2 regions of the Agromyces sp. Y182 genome follow, and region 2 is predicted to be linked to the other one. Evidence: predicted binding sites of a transcription regulator. Region 2 holds the regulator's gene; the other holds the start of a gene.
What was found. Region 2 encodes LexA, which represses DNA repair genes until DNA is damaged. Its sites were predicted from a motif close to TCGAACANNTGTTCGA; they were not measured.
Positions count from the first base shown of each region.

Region 1: the regulator LexA is predicted to act here: its motif matches at 2,984-2,999, upstream of AC1C2R_RS20215 (HNH endonuclease signature motif containing protein).

Region 1 is NZ_JCAIUF010000002.1:1,206,303-1,217,449, reverse strand. It holds gene AC1C2R_RS20230 (methionine ABC transporter ATP-binding protein) at 1-6, shown strand, start outside; gene AC1C2R_RS20225 (methionine ABC transporter permease) at 6-665, shown strand; gene AC1C2R_RS20220 (hypothetical protein) at 797-1,234, shown strand; gene AC1C2R_RS20215 (HNH endonuclease signature motif containing protein) at 1,342-2,964, opposite strand; gene AC1C2R_RS20210 (MarR family winged helix-turn-helix transcriptional regulator) at 3,077-3,568, opposite strand; tRNA gene AC1C2R_RS20205 (tRNA-Gln) at 3,890-3,961, shown strand; gene glmU (bifunctional UDP-N-acetylglucosamine diphosphorylase/glucosamine-1-phosphate N-acetyltransferase GlmU) at 4,014-5,459, shown strand; gene AC1C2R_RS20195 (ribose-phosphate diphosphokinase) at 5,493-6,470, shown strand; gene AC1C2R_RS20190 (long-chain-fatty-acid--CoA ligase) at 6,483-8,183, shown strand; gene AC1C2R_RS20185 (hypothetical protein) at 8,195-8,707, shown strand; gene AC1C2R_RS20180 (SDR family NAD(P)-dependent oxidoreductase) at 8,758-9,453, opposite strand; gene AC1C2R_RS20175 (helix-turn-helix domain-containing protein) at 9,555-10,418, shown strand; gene AC1C2R_RS20170 (hypothetical protein) at 10,432-10,800, opposite strand; gene AC1C2R_RS20165 (DUF202 domain-containing protein) at 10,797-11,135, opposite strand.
Region 2 is NZ_JCAIUF010000001.1:33,781-44,927, reverse strand. It holds gene miaA (tRNA (adenosine(37)-N6)-dimethylallyltransferase MiaA) at 1-87, shown strand, start outside; gene dapF (diaminopimelate epimerase) at 92-973, shown strand; gene AC1C2R_RS00205 (class I SAM-dependent methyltransferase) at 992-1,606, opposite strand; gene hflX (GTPase HflX) at 1,649-3,178, shown strand; gene AC1C2R_RS00195 (methylenetetrahydrofolate reductase) at 3,504-4,490, shown strand; gene metE (5-methyltetrahydropteroyltriglutamate--homocysteine S-methyltransferase) at 4,487-6,838, shown strand; gene AC1C2R_RS00185 (alpha/beta fold hydrolase) at 6,852-7,745, shown strand; gene lexA (transcriptional repressor LexA) at 7,795-8,472, opposite strand; gene AC1C2R_RS00175 (LysM peptidoglycan-binding domain-containing protein) at 8,742-9,143, shown strand; gene AC1C2R_RS00170 (histidinol-phosphate transaminase) at 9,229-10,320, shown strand; gene hisB (imidazoleglycerol-phosphate dehydratase HisB) at 10,317-10,931, shown strand; gene hisH (imidazole glycerol phosphate synthase subunit HisH) at 10,928-11,147, shown strand, end outside.

The DNA.
Region 1 (11,147 bases), on a different contig from region 2:
TCGTGATGGATCGCCTCTTCGAACTGCAGGGCGAGTTCTGGGTCGCCGCCGTCGAGACGCTGTACATGGTGGCGCTCACGCTGCTCATCGGTGGTCTCGTCGGGCTGCTGCTCGGTGTCGTGCTGTACACGACGCGACCGGGGAGCCTCCTCGCGAATCGCGCCGTCTACAACGTCGTGAACGTCGTCATCAACTTCTTCCGGCCGATTCCCTTCATCATCTTCATTGCAGCGGTACAGCCGCTCTCGCGACTCGTCATCGGCACCGGCATCGGCAACGATGCCCTCATCTTCGCGTTGTCGATCGCGGCCTCCTTCGCAATCGCCCGAATCGTCGAGCAGAACCTGCTCACCGTGACGCCGGGCGTCATCGAGGCCGCTCGCGCGATGGGCGCCGGCCCCGTTCGCATCCTGCGCACGGTCGTGCTGCCCGAGGCGCTCGGGCCGCTCATCCTCGGCTACACCTTCGTGCTCGTCGCGATCGTCGACATGACCGCGGTGGCCGGACTCATCGGCGGCGGTGGACTCGGCACCTTCGCGCAGGTGTACGGCTATCGGCAGTTCCAGCCCGCCATCACCTGGGCCGCGGTGCTGCTCATCGTCGTGTTCGTGCAGGGCGTGCAGTTCCTCGGCAACTGGCTCGCCCGGAAGGTGCTGCGCCGATAGTTCGGCTGGTCTGGCCGGCTACTCCTCGACCGCACTTCGACTGCTCCTCCTCAACGGGCAGATCGTGCCAATCGTCCACAACGAGGCGCGCTCCGCCATGGTGAGGCAGCCCGGTCGATGACGATCGTCGCATGACCCGACTCGACGCCGACGAGGCGACCCGGCTGCCCATTCCCACCGACCACGACGTGCTCGAGCGTGTCGCGATGCTGCTCGATCGTGCGATCCGCCGTCAGTGGTGGACCCTCTACCTCGATGAGCGCGACGTGCAGAGTCCGCTCATCATGCCGATGGCCGGCTACCCGGAGTCACCCGATGAGCCGACGCCCGAGTCTGGCACCGCCGCAGGCCTGATGGCGAGCAGGCTCGCGTCGATCGTTCACGAGATCGGTGCCGCGAAGCTCGTATTCGTCTGGGAGCGACCCGGGGGCGCCGAATCGACGCCGGCCGATCGGGCGTGGGCACGCGAACTCGGCGATGCCTGCCGCGCTGAGGGGGTCGCTGTGCGTGCGCAGCTGATCCTGCACGATGGGGGCGCTCGCTGGTTCGCTCCCGACGACTATGCGTGACGGGGACACTCGTCACGAACCTACGTGACACTGCCATGCGTGACACGATGCGCGACAACGGGCTGCGATGCGAGGTCACCGCGGTCCGATCACGCGGCTGAGCACGTTCAGAACGGGGGTGCGTCAGGGAATTCCACTTGGGAGGTCGGAGCTGGGTCGTATTTCGTCTGGAAGTCGACGCCGTGAAGCCCGGGTTGGATGCCATCACGCATGGTGTCGGCACCGGCACCGGCACCGGCACTGGCACTGGCACGGGGCGGGGCGGCACTGTGAAAGTGCTGCGGGACTCGGAGAACGTTGCCGCCGGCTTCAACACTCTCGCCGTCGACCTCGATCGAGCGGGCCGGGTGGGTGATGTGCAGGCGACCTGCGGGGGAGGTCCACTCGAGGACTCCGCCGGCCAGATGCCGCATCGACCAGGATGACTCGTGCTTGAGGTGATGATGCAGCGGGCAGAGGTGGGCCAGATTGCCGAATGCGGTGCGGCCGTCATCGGCCCAGTCGGTGCTGTGGTCGAGATCGCTGCTTCTGGCGTCGCGCTGACAGCCCGGGAAACGGCAGGTCTCGTCGCGCACCTGGAGCCACCGCTGAAGGTCGGCCGGCGGTCGGTAGCTGGTGCGATCGACGTCGAGCACCGCGCCCGTGATCGGATCGGTCAGCAGGCGCACGAATGACGGGGCATCGGCGGCGAGGCGGCGAGCCGTCTCTGCGTCGATCGGACCGTAGCCGTCGAGGATGCCGGGGTCGGACGAGGAGCCGATGAGCGTGAGTACCGGCACGGTCACGTGCACGCTCGGTCGCACTCGGCCGCATGCAGCCGCGAAGGCGGAGTCATCGCCGAGCCCGCCGTACAGCAGAAGATCGCGTGCGGCGTCGGCGCGTGCGTTGTCGCGGGTCGATGAGGAGAGAGTCGCCGTGCCGTCATCGGTGCGCCCGGTGTTGCCATCGCGATCGGATCGAGCCGCGTGACGGTGGTGGCGTGCGGAAGCAACCTCACGAGCGACATGATCGAGGCGATCTCTGATGAGCAGGGCGTCTGCCGCCGGCAGGTAGGCGTGCAGCCAGGCCATGCCGTCGGGAGCCGGCTCGATCTCGACGCGACGCTTCGCCCGGGCGGCACGATGGCGTTCGGCGAGAGTTCGCGCTTGCAGTTCTTCGCGCAATGAACGTGCTCGGCGACGAACGCTCGGCGGCGTGTGGTCGGCCGCGTAGACCGCGAGCGTTTCATCGAGGTCGGCCCGGACGCGGGGTTCGTCATCGAGCTCGGCGGCAGCCTCGACGATCACGCGCGCATGCTGCAGGCTGATCGCTCCGGACCGCAGCGCCGCGAGCGTTGCGGGAAGCTGCGTCGACAGCGCCCAAGCGTCATCGATCTGATGTTGCATCGTGCGCTCGGGCACGTGCAGTGCCGTCGCGAGCTCGGCGGTGACGCTGCGATGCGCCATCTCTCGTCGTCGTTCGGGGGACAGCGTCGGGGCGACGAAGGCCTGCTCGGCGCGAAGCGCAAATGACACCGTCAAGAAGATCAGATCGACCCGCATCGCCGCGTTCATCGCTTCGATGCGCTGCGCGTGCACGGAGGCTTCGACGAGTTCGGCGAGGCCGTCTTGTGCGATCGCATACGGCGACTGCTCTTGAGCATCGAAGCGGCCAGAATCGTGCCCGGAATCACGCCCGAATTCATGCGCCGAATTACCGTCTGATCTGGTAATCACCGGTGGGGGTTGCATGACTCGATACTACCAGAATTCGAACGTATGTTCGATGACTGGGGAGAACTTCTCTGACCTGCGGCGCCGCCCCTGCTCGCACGCGAGCCGCGCCGGTACCAGCCCGCCGAGCTCAGTCGAATCCGAGGCTGAGCTTGCGCAGCAGCCCGGCAAGCCGCTTCTGTTCGGCCGCAGGCAGGCTGCCGAGCAGTTCGGCCTCGGCGTCGACGAGCCGCGTGATCGCGGCATCGACCCGGGTGAGCCCGGCCGACGTCATCTCGACGAGGATGCCGCGCCCGTCGTTCGGGTCGGTCTGGCGCGTCACGAGTCCGCGCTCGACGAGCCGGTCGATGCGGTTCGTCATGGTGCCGCTCGAGACGAGCGTCTGCAGCAGCAGGGCCTTGGGGGAGAGCCGGTAGGGGGTTCCGGCCCGTCGGAGCGCCGAGAGCACGTCGAACTCCGACGACTCGAGTTCGGACCGGGTGAACGCCTGACGTCTGGCGCGATCGAGGTGCTTCGAGAGTCGCGCGACGCGCGAGAGCACCTGCAGCGGCGAGAAATCGAGGTCGGGGCGCTCGCGTTCCCAATCGTCGACGATCCGGTCGACCTCGTCAGCATCGGTCATCCAGCCATTATCGCGCCGCTCGAGTTGCGGAGTCGCTCACCGCGCGCGAGTGCTTCGCCCGTCTCGAGCAATGACTTCGTCGCGCCCGTGACTTCGTCGAGCCGGTGACGGCATCGAGCTCGGTACGAACATCCGGCCGTCTCAGTTCGGCGAGAGACGAGGCCGGCCCGCGCGGTACTCGTCGATACGGCGGTCGCAGATGAGCCTGATCGGCACGGCGTTCAGCGAGTGCATCTCATCACGTGCCAACGAGCGGACCGCGTCTGAACGGCCGAGGATCATGGCAGACTGGATGTCGCGCACGGGCGTCGGCCCGAGTGATCCGCCATAGTGTAACGGCAGCACGGCAGCCTTTGGAGCTGTTCGGTCCAGGTTCGAATCCTGGTGGCGGAGCTGGACCTGCCGCCCCCGCAACCACCGACCGCACCGAGAGGAATGCGCGCGCATGACCGACCAGAACCTCGCCATCATCGTTCTCGCCGCCGGCCAAGGCACCCGCATGAAGTCGGCGGTCCCGAAGCTCCTGCACCCGCTCGCCGGTGCGCCGATCGTCGCGCACGTGCTCGCCACGGCTCGAGCACTCGACGCCGAGCACATCATCGCCGTGGTGCGCCACGAGCGCGATCTCGTCGCCGCAGCGGTCGAGGTCGAACTGCCCGGCACGATCATCGTCGATCAAGACGAGGTGCCGGGCACAGGCCGTGCCGTCGAGCAGGCTCTCGCCGCGCTGCCCGCCGACTTCGACGGCGAGGTGCTCGTGCTGAACGGCGACGTGCCCCTCTTGAACGCCGACACGCTGGCGGCGTTCCTCGAACAGCATCGCGCCGATTCCGCGGCGGCATCCGTGCTCTCCGCCGTCTACGACGACCCGAGCGGGTACGGCCGCGTCGTGCGCGACGACACCGGTCTCTTCGACCGCATCGTCGAGCAGAAGGACGCGAGCGACGACGAGCGCGCCATCGCCGAGATCAACGCGGGCATCTACGCTTTCGGCGCGGCCGCGCTCCGCGACCAGCTCGCGAACCTCACGACCGACAACGTGCAGGGCGAGAAGTATCTCACCGACGTGATCGGCCTGCTCCGTGCGGCCGGCTCGGAGGTCGAGGCGGTGCCGGTGTCCGAGCCATGGCTCGTCGCCGGCATCAACGACCGCGCCCAGCTCTCCGAGACCGCGGCCCGCCTGAACGCGCTCATCGTGCGCGGCTGGCAGCTGAACGGCGTGACGATCGAGGACCCCGCGACCACCTGGATCGACCTCGCGGTACGCATCGAACCGGATGTCACGATCCGCCCCGGCACCCAGCTGAAGGGTGCGACGGCGATCGCGACCGGGGCGATCATCGGCCCCGACACGACGCTCGTCGACTGCGAGATCGGCGAGAATTCCGAGGTGAAGCGCGCCGATGCCACCCTCGCGGTCGTCGGCCCCGGGGCATCCGTCGGGCCATTCTCCTACCTTCGTCCCGGCACGGTGCTCGGCGCCGACGGCAAGATCGGCGCCTTCGTCGAGACGAAGAACGCGAACATCGGCCAGGGCAGCAAGGTGCCCCACCTCAGCTACATTGGCGACACGACGGTCGGCGAGCAGTCGAACATCGGCGCCGGCTCGATCACCGCGAACTACGACGGGGTGAACAAGCACCGCACCGAGATCGGCTCGCACGTGCGCACCGGGTCGCACGGGGTGTTCGTCGCGCCCGTTAGGATTGCTGACGGGGTCTACACGGGCGCCGGCACCGTCGTCCGCAAAGACGTTCCGGCAGGCGCGCTCGCCGTGAATGTGGCCCCGCAACGCAACATCGAGGGATGGGTCCAGACGCACCGATCCGGCACCGCGGCTGCTGACGCAGCTGAGGCGGCCGCAGCGGCATCCGGCCCCGCCGCCGACTGACGCACCGGCAGACCGCGGGTGGAGAGGACAGAAATGTCGGGAATCGAGACCACCGGATCCAAACGCCTCGTGTTGGTGTCGGGTCGTGCGCACCCCTCGCTCGCGATCGAGATCGCCGAAGAGCTGGGCGCAGACCTCGTGCCCACCGACGCGCGCACCTTCGCGAACGGTGAGATCTACGCCCGGTACGACGAGAGCGTGCGTGGTTCCGACGCGTTCGTCATCCAGTCCCACACCTCCCCGATCAACGAGTGGCTCATGGAGCAGCTCATCATGATCGACGCGCTCAAGCGTGCGTCGGCCAAGCGCATCACCGTCGTTGCGCCGTTCTATCCCTACGCCCGGCAAGACAAGAAGGGCCGTGGCCGCGAGCCGATCTCGGCACGTCTCGTCGCCGACCTCTTCAAGGCCGCCGGTGCCGACCGCATCATGTCGATCGACCTGCACGCGGCACAGATCCAGGGCTTCTTCGATGGCCCCGTCGACCACCTCTTCGCGATGCCGGTGCTGCTCGAGCACTTCAAGGAGAAACTCGACCCGTCGACGCTCACGGTCGTCTCGCCCGACATGGGCCGAGTGCGTGTCGCCGACATCTGGAGCGACAAGCTCGGCGCACCGCTCGCCATCATCCACAAGCGCCGCGACCCCCTCGTGCCCAATCAGGTCTCGGTGCACGAGATCGTCGGCGAGGTCAACGGCCGCATCTGCCTGCTCGTCGACGACCTCATCGACACGGGGCGCACGATCGTGAAGGCCGCCGAGGCGCTCAAGGCCGCCGGCGCGACCGGTGTCGTCGTCGCAGCGACCCACGCGGTGTTCTCGAACCCCGCCACCGAGATCCTGCAGTCCGACGTCATCGACAGCGTGGTCGTCACCGATACCCTGCCGGTTCCCGAAGAGAAGCGCTGGGACCGCTTGACGGTGCTGCCGATCGCGCCGCTCCTCGCCCGTGCCATCCACGAGGTGTTCGAAGACGGCTCGGTGACGAGCATGTTCGACGGCGCGGCGTAGGCAGGTTCGCAGATGGCGATCACGACGCCTCGCCCGTGGCTCACGAGCTACGCCGAGGGTGTGCCGAGCGACCTCCCGGCCGAGACCAGCTCGCTCTCCGACCTCATCCGCTCCTCCGTCGACACCTACGGCGACCATGTCGCCCTCGAATTCTTCGGGCGCACCACGACGTATGCCGAGCTCGGTGAGCAGATCGAGCGCGCCGCCGAGGGCCTGCGGCTTCTCGGCGTGCAGAAGGGCGACCCGGTCGCACTCGTGCTCCCGAACTGCCCGCAGCACATCGTCGCGTTCTACGCGGTACTGCGCCTCGGCGCGATCGTCGTCGAGCACAACCCCCTCTACACCCCGCGTGAGCTGCGCCACCAGTTCGAAGACCACGGCGCGCGAGTCGTCGTCGCCTGGAACAACGTCGTCGAGACGATCCAGGCGTTTCCGGCGGATGTCGCGGTGCAGACGATCGTCTCGGTCGACGTGACTCGCGCGATGCCGTTCTCGATGCGTGCGATGCTGCGTCTGCCGATCGCGAAGGCGCGCGAGTCGCGCGCGGCGCTGACCACGAGCGTGCGCGGCACGACGACGTGGGAGAAGGTCGTCGGCGCCGACCCGATCGATGCGCACATCATCGGGCCAGAGGTCTCCGACGTCGCCGTGATCCAGTACACGAGCGGCACGACCGGCAGCCCCAAGGGCGCGACCCTCACCCACGCGAACCTCGGTGCGAACGCAGCGCAGGCCCGCGCGTGGGTGCCCGAGATCGAGCGAGGCACGGCCGTCGTCTACGCCGTGCTGCCGATGTTCCACGCCTACGGGCTCACGCTCTGCCTCACCTTCGCGATGAGCATGGGCGCACGCCTCGTGCTCTTCCCCAAGTTCGAACCCGACCTCGTGCTGAAGGTCGTGAAGCGGCATCCGCCGACCTTCCTGCCGGCCGTGCCGCCCATCTACGACCGACTCACCAAGGCCGCCGTCGCCGAGGGCGTCTCGCTCGACGGCATCCGCATCGCGATCTCGGGTGCGATGCCGCTCTCGGCGGCCGTCGTCGAGCCGTGGGAGGCCGAGACGGGCGGTTACCTCGTCGAGGGCTACGGCCTGTCGGAATGCGCGCCAGTGCTCATGGCGAACCCCGTCGCGCCGAACCGCAAGGCGGGCACCGTCGGGCTGCCGCTGCCGTCGACCGAGGTGCGGGTCGTCGACCCCGACGCTCCCGGCACGGATGTCGCCGCGGGCGACGAGGGCGAACTCATCGTGCGCGGCCCGCAGGTGTTCTCGGGCTACTGGCAGAAGCCCGAAGAGACCGAGGCCGTGTTCGTGCCGGCGACCGACGGCGGTGCCGACTGGTTCCGCACGGGCGACATCGTCTCGATCGACGACGAGGGCTTCGTGCGCATCGTCGATCGCATCAAAGAACTGATCATCACGGGCGGCTTCAACGTCGCCCCGAGCGAGGTCGAAGAGGCGCTGCGCGCCCACCCCGACGTCGAGGATGCCGCGGTCGTCGGGCTGCCCGACGAGCACTCGGGCGAGCAGGTCGTCGCGGTCGTCGTGCTGCGTGCCGGCGCGACGCTCGATGAGCAGGCGCTGCGCGACTTCTCCCGCGACGGGCTCACGGCCTACAAGGTGCCGAAGCGCGTGCTCGTCGCCGACGAACTCCCGAAATCGCTCATCGGCAAGGTGTTGCGCCGCGAAGTGCGCAACGGCCTCCTGAACAGCTGAGCGGCGCCGACATGACGTTCCTCTCCGCTGAGACCGCCCGCGCGCTCGCCGAACTCGTGGCGCTCGACGCGCTGCACGGCTTCGACGACGGCGGCACCAGCGGCTCCGATGATGAGACGGATGCCTCGCCGCTCGAGCGGCTCCGAGGCATCCGCTCGCTCAGTGCCGCTCTCGAGGCCGACCCGGCGTCGCTCGCCTCGGTACGCGAGGCACTCGAGGCCGGCCGGTCGTGGGACGAGATCGCGGATGCCGCGGGCATCAGCGCCTCGGCCGCGAAGTACCGCTGGGCGGGTGATGACGACGAGATCGCGGCTCGACACGAGGCGAGCCGCAAGCGCAAGCGCGAGCGACCCTCGAGCGTGCCGACCGAGCTGCCCGGCCTCTCGGTGTCCGAGGCGGCCGCGAAGCTGGGAGTGACTCCGCAGGCGATCTACCAGCGGGTCACGCGCGGGCTGCTGCGCGCCGAGACGGTCGAGCTGCCCGACGGACGAAAGTACAAGCGGGTGTTCCTGCCCGAGGCGTGAGCCGGGGCGGACCGCCGCCGTGTCACCTGAGCGGTGTCGCGCCGGAGCGATCACCACCCGAGAGGACCGGCGGCATCGACGAAGGAGCCGGTCGGGCCCTCCGCCCCGATCTGCGCCATGCGCACGATGATCGACGCACCCTCGGCGACGGACTGGTTGCCCCGGCCGCCGTTGAAATCTGTCGCCGTGTAACCGGGGTCGACGACGTTGACGCGGAACCTGGGGAGCGCCTTCGCGTACTGCGAGGTGATCATGTTCATCGCGGTCTTCGACGAGGCGTAACCGATGCCGATGATCGTGGACTCGAGCCGTTGCGGGTCGGTGGTCACCGCGAGCGAGCCCATGCCGCTGCCGACGTTGACGACGACCGGCGCATCCGATCGTTCGAGCACGGGGATGAACGCGTGCATCATGCGCACGATGCCGAAGACGTTCGTCTCGTAGACCGCACGCACCTCCTCGGCGCGGGTGTCGCGCGGTGAGGTGAACGAGCCGCTGATTCCGGCGTTGTTCACGAGCACGTCGAGCATGCCCTCGCGCTCCTCGATGAACTCGGCCGCCGCCGCGACGGAGGCATCGTCGGTGACGTCGAGTGTGACGTGTCGTGCGCCGAGTGCCGCGGCCGACGCTTGCCCGCGATCGGGGTCGCGTGCTCCGAGATAGACGGTGTGGCCGGCCGCGACGAGTTCGCGAGCGGTCTGGAATCCGAGGCCCTTGTTGCCCCCGGTGATGAGTGTGATGGTCATCTCCCCATCGTCGGACGCCGCGGGTGCGCCGACCAGTCGTCTCCTCGTCCTGGGACCGGCAGTACCACCCAGCTCGTCGCGATCCGCGGGATACTTCAAGCATGAGAGAAGACGACCGCGAGCTCGGCCGGATGCTGCGCACCTGGCGCGACCGGGCCGATCCTCGCGAAGTCGGCATCGCGCTCGGCCCGAAGCGGCGCTCAGCGGGCCTCCGGCGCGAAGAGGTCGCGCTCGCGGCCGGCGTCTCGGTCGACTACCTCACACGCCTCGAACAGGGTCGCTCGACGCATCCGTCGCCGCAAGTGCTCTCGGCGCTGGCGCGCACCCTTCGACTGAGCGTCGACGAACGCGACCACCTGTTCCTGCTCGCCGGCCTCCTCGCACCATCGGCCGGAGTCGTCGACGCCCACCTCACTCCCGGCGTGCAGCGGCTCGTCGAGCGCATGCGCGACCTGCCGGTCGCCGTCTTCGATGCACGCTGGTCCCTCATCACCTCGAGCCCGCTCTGGAATGCGCTCATGGGTGCTCCGCTCCAAGGGTCGGTGCGCGACCGCAACCTGCCGTGGCAGATCTTCACCGGCTCGGGCGGGCGCGTACGACACAGCCCGCACGAGCGGCGTGCGCTCGAGTCCGGGGTCGTCGCCGATCTTCGACAGGCGACCGCGCGGTATCCGCGCGACCGGGAGCTCGCGGATCTCGTCCACGGACTTCAGTCGGCCTCGCCGCGGTTCGCCGAATTGTGGGACCACGGAGAGTCCACTCACGCTGCCCTCCGGAAGAGGATCGAGCACCCCGAGCTCGGCGTGATCACCCTCGATTGCGACATCCTGACCGTGCAGGGGGCAGACCTGCGAATCGTCGCGTACTCCGCCGAGACCGGGAGTGCGGATGCCGCTGCGCTCGATCTGCTGCGGGTGATCGGCGAGTCCGCCATTCCCGAGTTGACGGTGCACGCGCGCGGCTGAGCCCGCCGAGCCCTCAGGTGTCGCGTTCGTCGACGTCGATCGGGCGAGGGGCTCCGGGCAGGAGTCCGAGTTCGGCGATGAGCGTCGCGGTGCCGCTCTCGGCGACGGAGAAGCACTGCCAACCGGCGCCGTCCGGGCCGAACAGCTCGAATGAGACGCGAGCGCCCGCGGCATCCGTGTCGAATTGCGAGACGTAGACCGCGCACGCGCGTTGTGCCGCTGCCTGAGCGGTGCCGTAGACCGAGAGCACGACGGGCAGCAGCATGGCGACGAGGGCGACGAGCACGGTGATGCGGATGATTCGGCGACGCCGCTCGCCGTAGACAGGGCCTCGGGAGTCGTCGTCGTCGGCACCTTGCAACTCGGGATACGGCTCGCTCACACGACACCGCCGGCGAAGATCGAGGCGATGCCGCCGAGGCTCGCGAGGAGCGTGGCCACGGCGACGCCGGCGAGCGCGCCGCGTGGGGGCGTGATCACGAGACGATGACCCGCGAGCTGACGGCGTCGCACCGTGCCGATGGCCACTGCACCGCCGGATGCCGCGAACAGCAGTGCCCCGACTGCGACGAGCCAGGGTTCGCCGGCCATGAAACCCGCACGCATCGAGAGCAGCGCGTTGACCGCCAGGGCCAGCGCAGTGCGGCTCCAGGCGAGCGCGGTGCGTTCGGGTTGGAGGCCCCGATCGCCCGTCGCGGGCACACTGTGTGCGGCCATGTCAGTCGTCCA
Region 2 (11,147 bases):
AAGCGGTATCGAGATGCCGCCACGATCGACGCAGACGACTCGTTCGCCCGAGCCACGGAACTCGCCCGCCAGGCGGCCATAGACTGATCCGATGGCGTTTGATCTGCGGTTCACCAAGGGGCAGGGCACCGGCAACGACTTCGTGCTCTTCAGCGATCCCGAAGGCGAGACCGAACTCACGCCCGTCCAGATCGCCGCCGTCTGCGACCGCCACTTCGGCGTGGGCGGCGACGGGGTCATCCGTGCCGTGCGTTCCGCGAACCTCGCCGACGGTGCGGCTGCTCTCGCCGAGAACGCGCAAGCGCTGTGGTTCATGGACTACTGGAACGCCGACGGCACCGTCTCCGAGATGTGCGGCAACGGAATTCGGGTGTTCACGAGCTACCTGCTCGATCAGGGGTTGGCCGATCTCGGCCCCGATGCTTCGATCGCGATCGGCACGCGCGCCGGAGTGCGCACCGTCCGCCGCAGCGCGTCGGGCTTCGAGGCGGACCTCGGTCGCTGGCGTCTCGCCGGCGGGGAGCCGCTCGTGCGCGCCAAGAGCCTCCCGGTCGCCCGCCCCGGACTCGGTATCGACGTCGGCAATCCGCACATCGTGGTCGCCTTGGCCGATGACGATGAGCTCGAGGGGCTCGATCTCGCGTACCAGCCGGTGCTCGAGCCGGTGCCCGAGGCCGGTGCCAACATCGAGTTCGTCGTGCCCGCCGAGCCGCTCGTCGAAGACGGAGTCGGTCGCATCCGCATGCGGGTGCACGAGCGTGGTTCGGGTGAGACCCTCTCGTGCGGCACGGGTGCGGTGGCGGCGGCGCTCGCGGTGCGGCACTGGGCGGGCGAGTCTGCGCCAGGCACGTGGCGGGTTCAGGTACCCGGTGGCGTGCTGGGTGTGCGCATGTTCCAGGCCGACGACGGCGAGCACGTCGCGCTGTCAGGGCCCGCCGAGCTCGTCTTCGACGGAGTACTCAGCCTCGCCTGACGTGTTCGTACGAATGCATCACTGAGCGGTTGCAGCGTGGCGTACCTCGAGTACACGGAATCCCTTGTCTTGCGCCGCGCGGTCGACCTCGAGGCCGAGCTCTTCGGCGATCCAGCGTTGCAGCGACTCGGCGCCGAGATGCTTGGCCACGACGAGCCACGCACTCGCGTCGTCTTGGAGGAGGGGCAGCCACTGCGTGAGGATCGCGTGCAATTCGGCTTTGCCGACACGGATCGGCGGATTCGACCAGATGCCGGCGAATCGAACGTCCGCGGGAACATCGCCAGGCAGCGCCGCGTTGACATTGGTGATGCCGAGACGACCAGTGTTGCGACGCACGAGGTCGAGAGCTCGCTCGTTCACGTCGACGGCCCACACGGTGGCGTCCGGAGATCGCAGCGCAAGTGAGATCGCGATCGCACCCCACCCGCAGCCGAGATCGAGCAGGTCGCCCGTCGCTGGAGGTGCGGGGGCACGGTCGAGAAGGATGCGGGTGCCGGTGTCGAGATGCTCGGGGCTGAACACGCCGCCGGCGGTGGAGAGCGAGAGTTCGCGCCCCGCGATGGTGGCGGTGATGGTGCGGAGAGTGGCCTCGCCGCCCGGACGAGAGGAGAAATAGTGGTCGGGGGCCATACAGGGGAACCTATCGCAGCGACGGGAACTAGGGTTAACACGATGAATGACGCCGAACAGAACTCCGCAGACGATGCCGTCGAGCGGGTGCTCCGTGGCGCTGAGACCAAGGCCGGAGTGTCGCGCTTCGGTTCCGATGCCGCAGCGGCGCTCATGGCGCCCGAAGCGGCCTTCGGCGCCGACTCCGACACCGACGGCGAGCAGTACGACCGCGAGGCGCGAGCGGGCCTCCGGCGGGTGGGAGGGCTCTCCACCGAACTTGAAGACGTCACCGAGGTCGAGTACCGACAGCTTCGCCTCGAGAACGTCGTACTCATCGGTGTGTACTCGCAGGGCTCCCAAGACGAGGCCGAGAACTCCATGCGGGAGCTCGCCGCCCTCGCTGAGACCGCAGGCGCCCGAGTGCTCGACGGAGTGCTGCAGCGCAGACCGCATCCCGACCCGAGCACCTACCTCGGCCGTGGCAAGGTCGAAGAGCTGCGGCACATCGTCTCCTCCCTCGGTGCCGACACGGTCGTCGCCGACACCGAACTCGCGCCCAGCCAGCGTCGCGCGCTCGAAGACGCGGTCAAGGTCAAGGTCATCGACCGAACCGCCGTGATCCTCGATATCTTCAGCCAGCACGCGAAGAGCCGTGAAGGCAGGGCGCAGGTCGAACTCGCCCAACTCGAGTACCTGCTTCCCAGGCTTCGCGGCTGGGGTGAGTCGATGTCCCGACAGGCCGGCGGCCAGGTCGGCGGCACCGGTGCGGGCATGGGCTCCCGTGGCCCCGGTGAGACGAAGATCGAGCTCGACCGGCGCCGCATCCACTCGCGCATGGCGAAGCTGCGCAAGCAGATCGTCGGCATGAAGCCCGCGCGTGAAGCCAAACGCGCCAACCGCAAGCGCAACGCAGTGCCGTCCGTTGCGATCGCGGGTTACACGAACGCCGGCAAGTCGAGCCTCCTGAACCGCATCACGGGCGCCGGGGTGCTCGTCGAGAACGCCCTCTTCGCGACCCTCGATGCGACGGTGCGCCGCAACACGACGGCCGACGGGCGCGTCTACACGATCGCCGATACGGTCGGCTTCGTGCGCAATCTGCCGCACCAGCTCGTGGAGGCCTTCCGGTCGACTCTCGAGGAGGTCGCCGATTCCGACCTCATCGTGCACGTCGTCGACGCCGCCCACCCAGACCCCGCCGGGCAGATCGCGACAGTGCGCGACGTCATCGGCGAGGTCGGGGCACGCGACATCCCCGAGCTCATCGTCTTCAACAAGGCCGACCTCGTGACGCCTGAAGACCGTCTCGTGCTGCGCGGGCTCGAACCGGGCGCGATCTTCGCCTCGGCACGCACGGGCGAGGGCATCCCCGAGGTGCTCGAGGCGATCGCGCGCATGCTGCCCGACCCCGCCGTCGAGATCGACCTGCTCGTACCGTACGACCGGGGCGATGTCGTCTCAACGCTCCACGAGACCGGGCGAGTGCTGTCGATCGAGTATGCCGAAGACGGCACCCGCGTTCGCGCGCTTGCTTCGCCCGAACTCGCGGGCCAGCTCGAGGAGTTCGCGGCGGCGTCCGTCCGGGCGTGAACGACCGGCGGCGCTGCCGACCAGTGCGCGCCGCAGGAGCAGCCCGAGACTGATCGGCGCGGTCGTCGCGGAGGCGCGAGCGCCGAGGCATCCATGACTCTCTGGCTCGAGGGATGCCGCGACCTCGTGTCACCTCGCGTCACAGACGTTCGCCGACGGCCGATGAGGCGTATCGTCGCTCTTGATCGATCTGTGATCGGCCCGAAGCCGACCACACGGAGCGACCGCCGAGCCCGGCACCCGCCCGCGAGACCTACCCGCCGTTCCGGCCGGGGGAGCGCGGCCTGCCGTGTTCGCCCCGTTGCCGCTCGCCAGCAGGAGCACCATGTCACCGACCTCATCCGATGCATCGGGCGACGACTGTCGGCCCAGGCTGCCGATCTCCTTCGAGCTCTACCCGCCGCGCACCGATGCCGCGGCGCTGGCCCTCGGTCGTACCATCGATCGGCTCGCCGAGGTCGATCCGGCGTTCATCTCGGTGACTTTCGGCGCCGGCGGCAGTTCCCGCGCGCGGTCCCTCACGGTGCTGCGATACATGCTCGAGCATACGCATGTCGAAGCGATGGCCCACCTCACGTGCGTGAGCTCCTCCCACGCCGAGGCCAACCGGCTCGTGCGAGAGTTCCTCGATGCGGGCATCACGAGCTTCCTGGCGCTGCGCGGCGACCCGCCGACCGATGCCGACCCCGATGCCGGCATCGGTGACCTCGGCAGCGCCGCTGAGCTCGTGCAACTCATCCACCGGGTACAGGAGGAACGGGAGCCGTTCGGCCAGATCGGCGTGCCCGGAAATCCAGGGGCATCTCGTATCAGGGAACGGCCTCGCCCCGAACGTGTCGCGGTTGCGGCGTTCCCCAGCGGACATCCGCGATCGCGCGACGTCGGGCAAGACGTCGATACCCTGCTCGCGAAAGAGATCGCGGGTGCGAACCTCGCGATCACGCAGCTGTTCTGGCGTGCCGACGACTACCTCGGCTTCGTTCAGCGTGCCCGTGCGGGCGGCGTGACGATCCCCATCCTGCCGGGCATCATGCCCGTCACGACGCCCGCTCGCCTGGCCCGCCTGACCGAGTTGACCGCTGTCGAACCGCCCGCCGAGCTGGCGATCAACCTCGAGATCGAGCCGGATGCCGCGGCGCAGGCAGAGCTCGGCATCGCCTTCGCCACCCGGCTCTCCGCCGACGTGATCGCGGGTGGCGTCCCCGGCCTGCACCTCTATACCTTCAACCGCCATGAGGCCGTACTCGACGTCGTCGACCGGCTCGGGCTGCGAGCCGAGCGGCTCGCCGACGAAAGGAACACCGCACGATGACCACCCATGCCCCCGCCTTCCCGATCGCCACGATCCTGGGATATCCGCGCATCGGGCGCCGACGCGAACTGAAGCGAGCCGTGGAGGCGTTCTGGGCCGGTTCGATCTCCGCCGACGAACTCGAGCAGACGGCCGCCGAACTGCGAGCCGCGACACGTGAGCGCCTCGCCTCCCTCGGCCTGGCCCGCACGGATTCGGCGATTCCCGAGACCTTCTCGTTCTACGACCAGGTGCTCGATACCGCCGTGGCCGTCGGTGCGGTCCCACCACGTTTCGCGAGGCTCGCCGATGAGCATGGGGGTATCGACCTCGCGGGGTACTTCACGATCGCCCGCGGTGTCGGCGACGACGCTCCGCTCGAGATGACCAAGTGGTTCGACTCGAACTATCACTACCTCGTCCCCGAGATCGCCCCCGACACCGACTTCTCCCTGCACGCCGAGCGGATCCTCGCCGAATTCGCCGAGGCGAAGGCCGCCGGCTTCGTGACCCGGCCCGTGATCGTCGGCCCCGTCACGTTCCTGCTGCTCGCGAAGGCGGCCGACGGGGCTCCCGAGAGCTTCCAGCCGATCGACCGGCTCGCCGACCTCGTGCCCGTCTACGCGGCGCTGCTCGAGGAGCTCGCCGAAGCAGGTGCCGAATGGGTGCAACTCGACGAGCCCGCCCTCGTGAGCGAGAGCATCGATGTCGCACGCGACCGGGTGCTCGAATCCGTCGCTGCGGCCTACGACGCGCTGGGCTCCCTCGAACGCCGCCCGGCGATCTTCGTCGCCGCACCATACGGCTCGCTCGACGACGCGCTGTCCGCCCTCGCAGCCACCCCGGTGGAGGCGATCGGCCTCGACCTCGTGCGCGGCGTACTGCCCGCGTCGCTCGACCCGGCGACGGCCGAGTCGCTCGCGGCGAAGACGGTGGTCGCGGGCGTCATCGACGGGCACAACATCTGGCGCGGGGACCTCGCCGCCGCATTCGAACAGCTCGAGGCCGCTCAGCGCCTCACCGCGACCGTCGCCGTCTCCACCTCCACCTCGTTGCTGCACGTGCCGCACGACGTCGACGACGAGGATGCGCTCGATGCACGACTCGTCGGCTGGCTCGCGTTCGCCGACCAGAAGGTCGGCCAGGTGGCCGCGCTCGGTCGCGGACTTGCGAACGGGCGCGCCGCGATCGAGGGCGAGCTCGCCGCGGCATCCGCTGCCCTCGCCGATCGCGGCGGTGCGCCGGGTGTGCGCGTGCCGGTCGTACGCGACCGCCTCGCGTCGCTCACTGAGAGTGACTTCGCTCGCGCGAGCTACGACGAGCGTGTTGTGGCGCAGGCGTCCCTCGGCCTGCCCGAGCTGCCGACGACGACGATCGGGTCGTTCCCGCAGACCGGCGAGATCCGTCGCGCCCGCGCCGGCCTGGTGGGCGGCACGCTCACGGGTGAGGAGTACACCTCGCTCATGCGCGAGGAGATCGAGCGCGTCGTGCGGTTGCAGGAAGACCTCGGGCTCGACGTGCTCGTGCACGGCGAACCCGAGCGCAACGACATGGTGCAGTACTTCGCCGAACTGCTCGACGGGTTCGCGGTCACCAAGCACGGTTGGGTGCAGTCGTACGGCTCGCGCTGCACGCGTCCCTCGATCCTCTGGGGTGATGTCTCGCGGCCGGCGCCGATGACGGTCGAATGGTCCGCGTACGCCCAGTCGCTGACCGAGCAGCCCATGAAGGGCATGTTGACCGGCCCCGTCACGATCCTCGCCTGGTCGTTCGTGCGCGACGACCAGCCGCTCGGCGACACGGCGCGACAGGTTGCGCTCGCCCTGCGCGACGAGATCGCCGATCTCGAGGCAGCCGGTATCCGGGTCATCCAGGTCGACGAGCCCGCACTCCGAGAGCTGCTGCCGCTGAAGCGCGCCGACCAGCCCGCCTACCTCGGGTGGTCGGTCGGTGCCTTCCGCCTCTCGACCGGCGGTGCGGCCCCGGCGACGCAGGTGCACACGCACCTCTGCTATTCGGAGTTCGGCGTCGTGATCGATGCGATCAAGAACCTCGACGCCGACGTCACTTCGATCGAAGCGGCCCGCAGCCGTATGGAGGTCGTCGACGACCTCGAGACGAGCGGCTTCGACCACGGCATCGGCCCGGGCGTCTACGACATCCACTCGCCACGAGTGCCGAGCGTCGACGAGGTGCAGGCGCTCCTCGAACGCGCAGCCGGCGCGATCCCCGCCACCCGGCTCTGGGTCAATCCCGACTGCGGTCTGAAGACGCGCGGCTACGACGAGACCGTCGAGTCGCTGCGGCACATCGTCGAGGCGACCCGTGCGGTGCGGGCCGGTCGCGCCGCCTCGGTACTCGCCGGGTAGCACGGGCGAGCGGATGCCGCGGCTCGCGACATCCGCTCGGCTGACGTTCGGCCGACGCAGGGCTGGGACTCAGCTGGTGTTCGGCCGACGCTCGGCTGGTGTCGAGGCGACGCACAGGCGCAGCGCGTACTTTGGTCGTATGCAACTTGCGGTCCACGAATCCGGCCGGGGTTCGCGAACCGCGGTCCTCATCCACGGCATCATGTCCGATTCCCGCGCGTGGCACCGAGTGACTGCCGAGCTCGAGGCGCAGGGGTTCCGGGTGCTCGCCGTCGACCTGACAGGTCATGGACGCAGTCCGCGTGCCGTGCACTACTCGCCCGCCGCATGGGCGAGCGACGTCGTCGAGACGCTCACGCCGGTGCTCGACGGCCCTCCCGATCTCGTCATGGGCCACTCGCTCGGCGGGCTGGTGGCGAGCCTCGTCGCAGATCGGCTCGCGCCTCGCGCGGCGATCTACATCGACCCGGCCTTCTCCTTCCCGAAGGGCGTGAAGGGGTGGGCGTTCAAGGCATTCTTCGCGATAGCACCGAGGCCGCGCCGGTCGGCGCTGGTGCGCATGAATCCGAAGTGGAGTGCGGTCGACGTCGAGATCGAGCTCGCGACGCTTCGAGACTGGGACAAGCGCACCATCCTCGGTTTCACCGATACGCGACCGCTGGTGCCGCCCGTGCGCCTCGTCGCCCCCACTCTGGTGCTCCTGGCGGAGAAGAGCCTGCTCATCACGGCGAAGGTCGCCCGGCAGCTTCGCGGACAGGGCATGACCGTGGCGACCCTGCGCGGAACGGGCCACACCGTGTTTCGTGACGATCACGCCGGGTTCATGGATGCGGTGTTCGACTGGTTCAACGCGCTGGCGCCTGCCACGGTCGGAAGCGGTCTCGCCGGAGTCCGGACCGCGGCGTAGCGACCGGCCGTCGCCGGCCGCTCCATGACTGACCGGTGGGGTTGCCCGGTCAGACTGCTCGGAGCACCGCGACGATCTTGCCGAGCACTTCGGCATGGTCGCCGACGATGGGCTCGAACGCGCTGTTCCGCGGCAGCAGCCAGGTGTGGCCGTCGCGCTGGCGGAACACCTTCACGGTGGCCTCGCCGTCGAGCATCGCCGCGACGATCTCACCGTTCTCTGCGGTGCGCTGCGAGCGCACCACTACCCAATCGCCGTCGCAGATCGCGGCGTCGATCATGGAGTCGCCCACGACCTTCAACATGAACAGCTCGCCTTTGCCGACCAGTTGACGGGGGAGCGGGAACACCTCGTCGATCTGCTGTTCGGCCGTGATCGGCACACCCGCGGCGATGCGGCCGACCAGCGGCACCATCGCCGCGTCGCCGACCGGGATCGGGTCGGAAGAGGTGACGGGTCGCTCGGTGACGCCCGGCAGCTCGATGAGCACCTCGAGTGCTCGAGGGCGGTTGGGGTCGCGCCGGAGGTACCCGGCGAGCTCGAGCTGGTTCAGTTGGTGCGTGACACTCGAGAGCGAGGAGAGCCCGACGTCGTCGCCGATCTCGCGCATGCTCGGCGGGTAGCCGCGGCTGGAGACCGAGCGCTGGATCATCTCGAGGATCGAGATCTGCTTGGCGCTCAAGCTCTTTCGGCGGCGTGGCCTGCCGGCCGCCTGCACGTCGTCGATGTCGGTGCTCAACGTCTTCGCCCCTCGTAGCGGCCGCCTCGCGGCCGGATGTCGGTGGTCTCTGGTCGACTCTCTTCCAGATATTCGAAACTGTATCCGCCTCGCGCGCGCTCGGCAAACATTTGTTCGAGTGTGTCGCGGAATCCGCTCGACAGAATTCCCCGCGTCTTCCCTTGCGTTGTTCGTCATTCGAATGTATGTTCGGAACAGAGTTTCGCATCCGGTTCTCCCGGCCGAGAGCCGGATGCGACTCCTACAGGAGGTGTGACATGAGTGCAGCGATCGCAACGCCCGGCTTCCAGCCCCCAAGTGCCCTTCAGCGAGAGGAGGCGGCGTCGGTTGTTCCCGCGCGCACGCGGCTCCGACTGACGCGACGGGGCCGCATCGTGTTCACGTCGCTCGGCGCAGTTCCGCTCGTCGTGTGGGCATTCGTTGCGGTGATCGGCGCGGGCGGCGCCGCGGCCGACGTCGAATCCACTGGCGTCTCGTTCGAGGCTGCGTCGTTCGAATACACGACGGTCGGGCAAGGCGACTCGCTCTGGGAGATCGCCGAGTCGATCGACCCCGGGGCCGATGTGCGAGAGATCATCGCCGAAATCATGCGGCTCAACGGGCTCGATGACGCGGTGGTCGAACCCGGTCAGCGCCTTGCGCTTCCCGCCGCTCCGTGACCCGTGACCGTCTGAAGCGTCGGGGTTCCGCCGGTCGATGACGGCGCGTCCGAATGACCTCGGTGCGCATCGTTAGCATTGAAGGGTGACGAGTCTCGAAGACCTCCCCATCCGCGATGACCTTCGTGGTCGCACGCCGTACGGGGCTCCGCAGCAGGCAGTTCCGGTCGCGCTCAATGTCAACGAGAACACGCATCCGATTCCCGAAGACGTCGCACACGATGTCGTCGCCCGTGTCGCCGCCGCCATTCTCACGCTCAATCGCTATCCCGATCGAGAGTTCACCGAGCTGCGGCGTGCATTCGCCCGCTATCTGCGCCATGGCCTCGAGCCGGCGCAGATCTGGGCTGCGAACGGTTCGAACGAAGTGCTCCAGCACATCCTCCAGGCCTACGGCGGGCCGGGCCGCACCGTGCTGGGCTTTGCGCCGACGTATTCGATGTACGGCCTGCTGGCCTCCGGCACCGGCACCGAGTGGCTCACCGCCGGTCGTGATGACGAGTTCGAACTCAGTCCCGAAACGGCCGTGTCGGCGGTGCGAGAGCACGATCCCGACATCGTGCTGCTCTGCGCGCCGAACAACCCGACGGGTACGCCGCTCTCACTCGAGACGATCGAGGCGGTCGTCGACGCGGCGCGCGGCATCGTCGTCGTCGATGAGGCCTACTTCGAGTTCGCCGACCCCGGAACCCCGAGTGCGCTCACGCTGCTGCCGGGGCGGCCCCGGCTGCTCGTGTCGCGCACGATGAGCAAGGCGTTCGCGTTCGCCGGCGCCCGCGTCGGCTACCTCGCCGGTGATCCGGCCGCCATCGACGCACTTCGGCTCGTGCGACTGCCGTACCACCTCTCCGCGCTCACTCAGGCGGCTGCGCTCGGCGCCCTGGCGCACTCGACCGAGATGCTCGCGATGGTCGATGAGATACGCACCCAGCGCGAGCGCATCTCGGTCGAGCTCCTTCGACTCGGGTTCCACCCATATCGCAGCGGCTCGAACTTCGTGCTCTTCGGCGGGATCGACGACCCGCATGCGGTCTTCGATCAGTTGCTCGCGCGCGGCATCCTGATCCGCGAGATCGGCATCCCCGGTCACTTGCGCGTCACGGCCGGCACTGAGGCCGAGACCACCGCCTTCCTCGAAGCGATCGCCGTTTCGGCCCCGAATAGGATTGACTCATGACCGCAACGAGACCGCCGCGCACCGCCCGGGTCCAGCGCGAGACGAGTGAATCGAGCATCGACCTCTCGATCGATCTCGACGGCACAGGCGTGAGCGACATCGAGACGAGCGTGCCGTTCTACGACCACCTGCTCACGGCGTTCGCGAAGCACTCGCTCACCGACCTCACCGTGCGGGCACGCGGCGATATCGAGATCGACGTGCACCACACGGTCGAAGACGTCGGCATCGTGCTGGGGCAGGCCATCAAGCAGGCGCTCGGCGACAAGCGCGGCATCTCGCGGTACGGCGATGCCCTCGTGCCGCTCGATGAGGCGCTCGCACAGGCGGTCGTCGACATCTCGGGGCGTCCGTTCCTCGTGCACACCGGAGAGCCCACCGGGTTCGAGTACCACCTCATCGGCGGGCACTTCACCGGCTCGATGGTGCGGCACGTCTTCGAGGCCATCGCGTTCAACGCGGGCCTGACCGTGCACGTTACCGTGCTCGGCGGCCGCGACCCGCATCACGTCGCCGAAGCCGAATTCAAAGCGTTCGCGCGGGCATTCCGTCAGGCGAAGTCGTTCGACCCGCTCGTGTCCGGCGTTCCGTCGACGAAGGGCGCTTTGTGAGCCGCACCCGGCGCGTCGTCGTGCTCGACTACGGCTCGGGCAACGTGCACTCTGCCGCGAAGGCGCTCGAGCGTTCCGGCGCAGAAGTCACCGTCACCGCCGACCGGGCCGCAGCACTCGAGGCCGATGGTCTCGTCGTGCCGGGTGTCGGTGCGTTCAAGGCGGTCATGCAGCAACTGCACGCGGTTCGCGGTGAAGAGATCATCGATCGGCGAC